Regions from separate parts of the Bradyrhizobium sp. ORS 285 genome, predicted to be linked through region 1. Evidence: predicted binding sites of a transcription regulator. Region 1 holds the regulator's gene; each other region holds the start of a gene.
What was found. Region 1 encodes PhoB, which activates phosphate uptake and scavenging genes when phosphate is short. Its sites were predicted from a motif close to TGTCATNNANCTGTCAT; they were not measured.

Region 2: ppk2 (polyphosphate kinase 2) is a predicted target of PhoB. The motif match lies at 1,217-1,233, and genes of this name have one in related genera.
Region 3: BRAD285_RS16260 (DUF47 domain-containing protein) is a predicted target of PhoB. The motif match lies at 1,055-1,071, and genes of this name have one in related genera.
Region 4: BRAD285_RS09370 (UDP-2,3-diacylglucosamine diphosphatase) is a predicted target of PhoB. The motif match lies at 815-831, and genes of this name have one in related genera.

The regions. Positions count from the first base shown of each region.
Region 1 is NZ_LT859959.1:1,493,558-1,495,756, forward strand. It holds gene pstB (phosphate ABC transporter ATP-binding protein PstB) at 1-293, shown strand, start outside; gene phoU (phosphate signaling complex protein PhoU) at 322-1,038, shown strand; gene phoB (phosphate regulon transcriptional regulator PhoB) at 1,055-1,762, shown strand; gene BRAD285_RS06595 (trypsin-like serine protease) at 1,904-2,199, shown strand, end outside.
Region 2 is NZ_LT859959.1:1,039,908-1,042,106, forward strand. It holds gene ppk2 (polyphosphate kinase 2) at 1-983, opposite strand, end outside; gene BRAD285_RS04550 (ATP-dependent RecD-like DNA helicase) at 1,279-2,199, opposite strand, start outside.
Region 3 is NZ_LT859959.1:3,636,373-3,638,571, forward strand. It holds gene BRAD285_RS16255 (inorganic phosphate transporter) at 1-354, opposite strand, end outside; gene BRAD285_RS16260 (DUF47 domain-containing protein) at 369-1,013, opposite strand; gene BRAD285_RS16265 (branched-chain amino acid ABC transporter permease) at 1,158-2,126, opposite strand; gene BRAD285_RS16270 (branched-chain amino acid ABC transporter permease) at 2,128-2,199, opposite strand, start outside.
Region 4 is NZ_LT859959.1:2,068,843-2,071,041, forward strand. It holds gene pyk (pyruvate kinase) at 1-663, shown strand, start outside; gene BRAD285_RS09370 (UDP-2,3-diacylglucosamine diphosphatase) at 855-1,667, shown strand; gene BRAD285_RS09375 (threonine/serine dehydratase) at 1,715-2,199, shown strand, end outside.

The sequences.
Region 1 (2,199 bases):
GCCTGTGCATCGCCCGCACGGTCGCCGTCCGGCCCGAGGTGATCCTGTTCGACGAGCCTTGCTCGGCGCTCGACCCGATCTCCACCGCCAAGGTCGAGGAGCTGATCCAGGAGCTCGCGGAGAACTATACGATCGCGATCGTGACCCATAACATGCAGCAGGCGGCGCGCGTTTCCGACAAGACCGCCTTCATGTATCTCGGCGAGCTGATCGAGTTCGACGACACCAGCAAGATCTTCACCTCGCCGAGCGATCGGCGGACCCAGGACTACATCACCGGCCGGTTCGGCTGACGCCGACAGCATTCTTCAGGAGATCAACATGGCCAGTGAACATACCGCCAAGGCGTTCGACAGCGATCTGCAGGATCTCACCCGGCTGGTGTCGGAGATGGGCGGCCTCGCCGAGCGGCTGATCGTCGATTCCGTCGATGCGCTGGTGCGGCGCGACGTGGCCCTCGGCCAGAAGGTGGTCGCCGCCGACGCCGAGGTCGACAAGCTGCAGCGCATCATCGAGGAGCGCGCGGTGCTGACGATCGCCCGCCGTCAGCCGATGGCCGTCGATCTGCGCGAGATCGTCGGCGCCATGCGCGTCGCCACTGATCTGGAGCGGATCGGCGACCTCGCCAAGAACATCGGCAAGCGCGTTGCGGCGCTGGAGAGCGACTTCCATCCGCTCAAGCTGATCCGCGGCCTGGAGCACATGACCGACCTGGTGCAGTCGCAGGTCAAGACGGTGCTCGATGCCTATGCCGCGCATGATTTGCCGGCGGCGATGACGGTCTGGAAGGGCGACGAGGAGGTCGATGCGATCTGCACCTCGCTGTTCCGCGAGCTCCTGACCTACATGATGGAAGACCCGCGCAACATCTCGTTCTGCATCCACCTGATGTTCTGCGCCAAGAACATCGAGCGGATCGGCGACCACGCCACCAACATCGCCGAGACGGTGTTCTATATGATCGAGGGTCAGCAGATCATGGACAAGCGCCCGAAGGGCGACATGACCAGCTTCGCGACCACGATCCCCGGCAACTGAGAAAGACGATTTCGACATGGGTGCGCGAATTCTGGTGGTTGAGGACGAGGAGGCGCTGACGACGCTGCTGCGCTACAACCTCGAAGCCGAAGGCTACGAGGTCGAGACCGTGGCGCGCGGCGACGAGGCCGACACGCGGCTCAAGGAGCGCGTGCCCGATCTCGTCGTGCTCGACTGGATGCTGCCGGGGCTGTCCGGCATCGAGCTGTGCCGCCGCCTGCGGGCACGGACCGAGACCCGGCAGCTGCCGATCATCATGCTGACGGCACGCGGCGAGGAGAGCGAGCGCGTCCGAGGTCTCGCGACTGGTGCCGACGACTACATCGTCAAGCCGTTCTCGGTGCCGGAGCTCTTGGCGCGCGTGAAGGGCCTGCTGCGTCGCGCGAGCCCGGAGCGGCTGGCGACTGTGTTGTCCTATGGCGACATCGAGCTCGACCGCGAGAAGCGCCGCGTCGCGCGCTCGGGCCGGCCGATCGATCTCGGCCCGACCGAATATCGCCTGCTCGAGTTCTTCCTCGAGCATCCCGGCCGCGTGTTCAGCCGCGAGCAACTGCTCGACAGCGTCTGGGGTCGCGACATCTATATCGACGAGCGCACGGTGGACGTGCACATCGGCCGCCTGCGCAAGCTGCTCAATCCTGGCCGCGAGCAGGATCCGATCCGCACCGTGCGCGGCGCCGGCTATGCGCTGGACGACCGGTTCGTCAAGTCGGAGCAGGCCTGAGGGAGAAGCAGGCTTGAGGGTGGAGCGGGTGTGAGACGCGAGGGGGCCGGATTAAGGACATTGCGGTCCGCTTTCCGCCACGCCGCCGCCGTCTTGATCGTGCCTGCTGAGCAGCCGATGTTTCGGTCTCAGCGGACGCCCTTGATCAAGACCATCCTCATAAGTCTCGCCGTGCTGCTCGGCAGCATCGCGGGTGTCACGGCCGCCGAGCTCGAGGACGCCGTCACTGCTGCGTCGAATGGCCAGGCGGCGGTGGCGTTGCGCCGGCTGCAGCCGCTCGCCGCCAAGGGTGATGCGCGGGCGCAATTCGATCTCGGCTTCATGCAAGCCTTCGGCGTGGGCGTCGCGCGCAATCAGGCGGAGGCGCTGGTCTGGTACCGCAAGGCCGCGGATCAGGGACTCGCCATTGCCCAGCACTATCTGGGGATCGCCTATTT
Region 2 (2,199 bases), 450 kb from region 1:
GGGCAGTCGGCGGTATCGGTGGAGAAGAACATCGCCTCCTTGGCCCGGGTGTAGTCGTCCCATTTGTCGAGTGACGCCGTGTCGATCGGCGACAGCTTCCACTGCTTCAAGGGATGCGCCTCGCGCTCCTTGAAGCGGCGGCGCTGCTCCTCGCGGCTCACGGAGAACCAGAACTTGATGAGATGCATGCCGCTGCGCACGAGGTTGCGCTCGAACTCCGGCACCTGGCGCAGGAACTCGTCATATTCGACCTGCGAGCAGAACCCCATCACGCGCTCGACGCCGGCGCGGTTGTACCAGGAGCGGTCGAACAGCACGATCTCGCCTGAGGTCGGCAGGTGCTCGACATAGCGCTGGAAGTACCATTGGCCGCGCTCGACATCGCTCGGCTTGTCGAGCGCGACGACGCGGGCGCCGCGCGGATTGAGATGCTCCATGAAGCGCTTGATGGCGCCGCCCTTGCCGGCAGCGTCGCGGCCCTCGAACAAGAGCACGAGGCGCTGCCGGGCGTCCTTCATCCAGTTCTGCAGCTTCAACAGCTCGGTCTGCAGGACGAATTTCTGCTCCTCATAATCCTTGCGGAGCATGCGGTATTTGTAGGGATAGCCGCCGTGGCGCCAATTGTCGGAGAGCTCGTCGGAGGTGTGACGCTTGTCGCGCTTGGCCTTGCCGTCGATCAGCGCCTTCATCAGCTTGGCGTCATCAGGCGCGGCGCCGTCGAGCATGGCCTTGATCGGCGCGCTCTCGGCGTTCAGCGCCGGCGGTCCGTTCAGCACGCTCTCGAATGCCGACAACTCGGTGATCTGTGCGGCCTGCATGGACTCGTCGACCAGCGACTGGGCAATCGGATCGAGCGGGGCTGCGGATTGCTTGCGCGCGACTCGCGCCGTGGCGCTCGCGCGCCGGCCACTGGATGCCTTGCTCTTGGTCGTCCTGGTATTTGCCATGCGATTCCGCCCCGCCTGTTGGTGATGTACAGACATGTGAATCGTTTTTTATCCGCCAAGCGCCGTGCGGCAGCTTGACCTGGATCAACGGGTCGCAGGGTTTGCGGGAACAAGGCAGGGTAGTACCGCTACGCGCGCAACATTCACGCAACGGTCTCTACTACGGGTAGGGCTGTGGCTAATTTACTCCGTCATGCCCGGGCTTGTCCCGGGCATCCACGTCCTTCCCAGTGCGCGGAACGACGTGGATGGCCGGGACACGCCCGGCCATGACGATGCCGTGAGAGCGTAGCGCTAACCGGACACATCGTTCGACGCGGCCCGATTCGGCTCACACCACGATGCTGAGCCGCTTCGCGGCGCGCGTGATCCCGGTGTAGAGCCAGCGGGCGCGGCTCTCCTGGAACGCAAAGCTCTCGTCGAACAGCACGACGTCGTCCCATTGCGAGCCCTGCGATTTGTGCACGGTCAGCACGTAGCCATAGTCGAACTCGTCGTACGGCTTGCGCTGCTCCCACGGGATGTCCTCGATACCACCGGCGAAGCATTCGCCGCGCACGGAGACCTTGGTGACCTTGCGGCCGAAATCCTCCTCGGGAGCGACGCGCATCGTGACGATCTTGGACTTCGAGGTCGCGCGCGACTTCACCCGCCACAGGCCGCCATTGAACAGGCCCTTCTTGCGGTTGTTGCGCAGGCAGACCAGCTTGTCGCCGGCGACCGGCAGGGCGTCCTCGATGTCGAGGCGCTGGCGAAAGCGGTTGTTGTAGGCGCGGCGGGTGGCGTTGCGGCCGACCAGCACCTGGTCGGCCTCCATGACGCGCGACGGATCGAGCTCGCGGCGCTCCACCACCTCGCTCTCGCCGTAGCGCCCGATATCGAGCGTGTTGCCCTCGCGCACGTCCATCGACATCCGCACGATCGGATCGTCCTGCGCCTGGCGATGCACCTCGGTCAGCATCACGTCCGGCTCGCTGTCGGTGAAGAAGCCGCCGCCCTTGACCGGCGGCAGCTGCGCGGGATCGCCGAGCACCAGCAGCGGACAGTCGAACGAGAGCAGGTCGCGGCCGAGATCGGCATCGACCATCGAGCATTCGTCGATGATGATCAGCTTGGCCTTGGAGGCCGGCGCGTCGTCCCACAGTTCGAAGTTCGGCTGCTCCTCGCCGCTCTCCTGCGCGCGGTAGATCAGCGAGTGGATCGTCGAGGCGTTGTCACAGCCCTTGCTGCGCATCACCAGCGCCGCCTTGCC
Region 3 (2,199 bases), 2.1 Mb from region 1:
CCCGACCAGTCCGCCGATCAGCGCATGCGAGCTCGACGAGGGAATGCCAGCCGCCCAGGTGACGAGGTTCCAGACGATGGCGCCGACAAGGGCTGCGAAGATCACCTGCGCGTCGACGATCGCCGGGTCGATAATCCCCGTGCCGATGGTCTGAGCGACATGCAGGCCGAACACGCCGAAGGCGACGAAATTGAAGAACGCGGCCCAGAACACCGCATATTGCGGCCGCAGCACGCGGGTCGAGACGATGGTCGCGATCGAGTTGGCGGCGTCGTGCAGGCCGTTCAGGAAGTCGAAGGCGAGCGCGACGGCGATGAGGCCGACCAGGATGGGAAGGCCGAGATGAGCGTCCACGGCGGGGCCCTACCCTAGACCTGTTCGATCATGATCGAATTGATCTCGTTGGCGACGTCGTCGAAGCGGTCGGCGACCTTCTCCAGATGGTCGTAGATCTCGGCGCCGACGATGAAGTCCATGGTGTTGGCGTTGCGATGCTTGAGGAACAGCTCCTTCAGGCCGATATCATGGAGGTCGTCGACGCGGCCCTCGAGCTTGGTCATCTCCTCGGTGATCGCGGTGATCATCGGCACGTTCTGGCCGATCGCCTGCAGCAGCGGCAGCGCGCGACCGATCAGATTGGCGCAATCGACCAGCAAGGTGCCCATCTCGCGCATCGTCGGCTCGAACTCCTTCACCTCGAACAGCACCACAGCCTTGGCGGTCTGCTGCATCTGGTCGATGGCGTCGTCCATCGAGGTGATCAGGTTCTTGATGTCGCCGCGGTCGAACGGGGTGATGAAGGTGCGGCGGACGGCGGTCAGCACCTCGCGCGTGATGTTGTCGGCCTCGTTCTCGAACTGGCTGACGCGCTGGCAATGGGTCAGCACGTCGTCGCCGCCCTTGAGCATGTCCTGCAGCGCATGCGCGCCCTGGATCACCACCTTGTTGTGGCGGGCGAACAAATCGAAAAACCGCTCCTCCTTGGGGAGGACGGCGCGAAACCAGTTCAGCATGGGACGAGATCCATCCAATCCGAAACGGGCCAGGGCTGGCCCGTCACGGAAGTGTCATACTCCGGATTGTGCCGCAGAAGAAGCGGAGGGCGGGTCATCCACCGCTTTCCGCCATTCCGGCATTATCCTCGTTAGATCAGAGGCTTAGAGCGATCGCTTGAGCAGGTGGGCGATTTCTCCGATCACGCCGCGGCGGAAGGTGAGCACGCAGGACACGAAGATGACGCCCTGGATCACCGTCACCCACTGGCCGAACCCGGCCAGATATTGCTGCATGCCCACGATGACGAAGGCCCCGACCACCGGTCCAAACACCGTACCGAGCCCGCCGACCAGCGTCATCAGCACGATCTGGCCGGACATGGCCACCTCGACGTCGGTCAGCGACGCATTCTGGGCAACGAAGACCTTCAGCGCTCCCGCGAGACCGGCCAGCGTGCCGGACAGGATGAAGGCCAGCAGCTTGTACTGGTCGGTCTTGTAACCGAGTGAGATCGCCCGCTGCTCGTTCTCGCGGATCGACTTCAGCACCTCTCCGAACGGTGAGTTGATGGTGCGGAAGATCATGAGGAAGCCAGCCAGGAAGCCGACAAGCACGACATAATAGAGCACGGTCGGCTTGGACAGGTCGAGGATACCGAACATCCGGCCCTGAGGAATGCCCTGGATGCCGTCCTCGCCATGCGTGAACGGCGCCTGCAGATAGATGAAGTAGAGCAATTGCGAGAGCGCCAGCGTAATCATCGCGAAATAGATGCCCTGGCGACGGATCGAGATGTAGCCGGTGATCACCGACAGCACGAACGATCCGGCGACGCCGGTGAGGATGCCGAGCTCCGGCGGCAGTCCCCACACCTTCAGCGCATGCGCGCTGCAATAGCCTGCGGTGCCCAGAAACATCGCATGCCCGAATGACAGCAGGCCGCCATAGCCGATCAGGAGGTTGAAGGCGCAGGCGAGCAGCGCGAAGCACAGAGCCTGCATGACGAAGAACGGGTACAGCCCGGTGAACGGCACGATGGCGAGCAGCGCCGCCATGATGACGAACACGATCATCTCGTCGCGCATGGCGCGCGGGGTGATCGGCTGGGTGTCGTCGGTGATCGATGTCATGTCAGGCCGCCCGTCCGGTCAGACCCGTCGGCTTCACCAGCAGCACCAGGACCATCAGAACGAAGACCACGGT
Region 4 (2,199 bases), 580 kb from region 1:
GTGCCGGGCAAGCAGAAGGAGCTGGTGCGCGCCTGCCGGCTCGCGGTGAAGCCGGTGATCGTGGCGACGCAGATGCTGGACTCGATGGTGGCGACGCCGACGCCGACGCGCGCCGAGGTCTCCGACGTCGCGACCGCGATCTATGACGGCGCCGACGCGGTGATGCTGTCGGCGGAATCGGCCAGCGGGCAATATCCGCGTGAGGCAGTCGCGATGATGGACAGCATCATCAAGGCGACCGAGAAGCACAAGATGTACGGCTCGATCATCCAGGCGACGCAGCCCGACGAAGAGCAGACACCGCCGCATGCGGTCGCCACCGCGGCAGCCGACCTCGCCTCCGCGATTCACGCCAAGGCGATCGTGGCCTACACGTCGAGCGGCACCTCGGCGTCGCGCGTCGCGCGCAAGCGACCGAGCCTGCCGATCCTCGCGATCACGCCGAACGAGGACACCTCGCGGCGGATGTGCCTGTTGTGGGGCGCGCACAGCGTGCTGTCGCAGGACGTGCAGAGCTACGAGGAGATGGTCGAGCGCGCGACGTTCTTTGCCGTGCAGGAGGAATTCGCCGACAAGGGTGATCTGCTCGTCGTCGTCGCCGGCATTCCGTTCGCGCAGGCCGGCACCACCAACAATCTGCGCGTCGTCACCGTGCCCAGATAGGAGGCAGCCGAATTCCCTGTGCGCGCCGCCCGCTTGTCGCCTGATTGTCGCACCCCGCTGGTATCGCGGGGCAGTGATGAAGACATCGTGAGTCGTCATGCGAACGGTGTCAGTCGCGATCCGGCAGGATGGGTTCTGCCGGTGCGGCGTTCGTCATCGCCGTGTCATCAGGGACTGTTAGGTGGGCGCGCATGGGACTCGAGACTGCCGGTGAAGAAAGCCCGACCAAGCGCTTTCGCACGTTGTTCATCTCCGACGTTCATCTCGGAGCCCGCGGCTCGCAGGCCAATCTCCTGGTCGATTTCCTGCGCCACCACGATGCCGATACGATCTATCTGGTCGGCGACATCATCGACGGCTGGGCGCTGAAATCGAGCTGGCACTGGCCGCAGTCGCACAACGATCTCGTGCAGAAGATGCTGCGCAAGGCGCGCAAGGGCGCCAAGATCGTCTACGTGCCCGGCAATCACGACGAGTTCCTGCGCGGCTATTACGGCACGCATTTCGGCGGCATCGACGTCGTCGAGAACATCGTCCACACCGGCACCGACGGAAAGCGCTATCTCATCATTCACGGCGACATCTTCGATCTCGTCGTCCAGAACGCCCGCTGGCTCGCCCATCTCGGCGACAAGGCGTATGACTTCGCGATCCAGATGAATCGCTTGGTCAACTTCTTCCGCCGCATGTTCGGCGTGCCCTATTGGTCGCTGTCACAATGGGCCAAGCAGAAGGTCAAGAACGCGGTGAACTACATCGGCGCGTTCGAGACGGCGCTTGCCGCCGAGGCGCGGCGGCATGGCGCCGACGGCGTGATCTGCGGCCACATCCATTGCGCCGTGATCCGTGACCAGGATGGCATCCGCTACATGAATTGCGGCGACTGGGTCGAGAGCTGCACGGCGCTGGTCGAGCACGAGGACGGCCGGTTCGAGATCCTGACCTGGACCGATCCGCAGCGGCAGCCGGCCCCGGTTCCGCAGCTGGCCGCTCGCGCGGCCTGACATCGGCTCCCTTGCGCCTCGGCGAGCGGGCGCGGTAAAATTGGAGCATGACAGCTCATGCTCCGATCCTCCCCGTAACCGCCGCCGACATTGATGCGGCGGCGCGCGTGCTCGCGCCCGTCGCGGTGCGGACCCCGCTGCTGCCGGCTCCCGTGCTCAGCGATCAGTTCAAGGCGAACGTGTTCGTGAAGCCGGAGGTGCTGCAGCGGACCGGCTCCTTCAAGTTCCGCGGCGCCTACAACAAGCTGGCGTCGATCCCGGAAGCGGATCGCGCCAAGGGCGTCGTCGCCTTCTCTTCGGGCAATCACGCGCAGGGCGTCGCCCATGCCGCGACGCTGCTCGGCATGCACGCGACGATCGTGATGCCGTTGGATGCGCCAGTCGCCAAGCGCGAGCGCACCAAGGCGTTCGGCGCGGACGTCGTGCTGTATGATCGCGACCGCGAGGACCGCGAGGCGATCGCCCGCGACATCGCCAGCAAGCGCGGCTCGACGGTGGTGCCGCCTTATGATGATCCCTACGTGATCGCCGG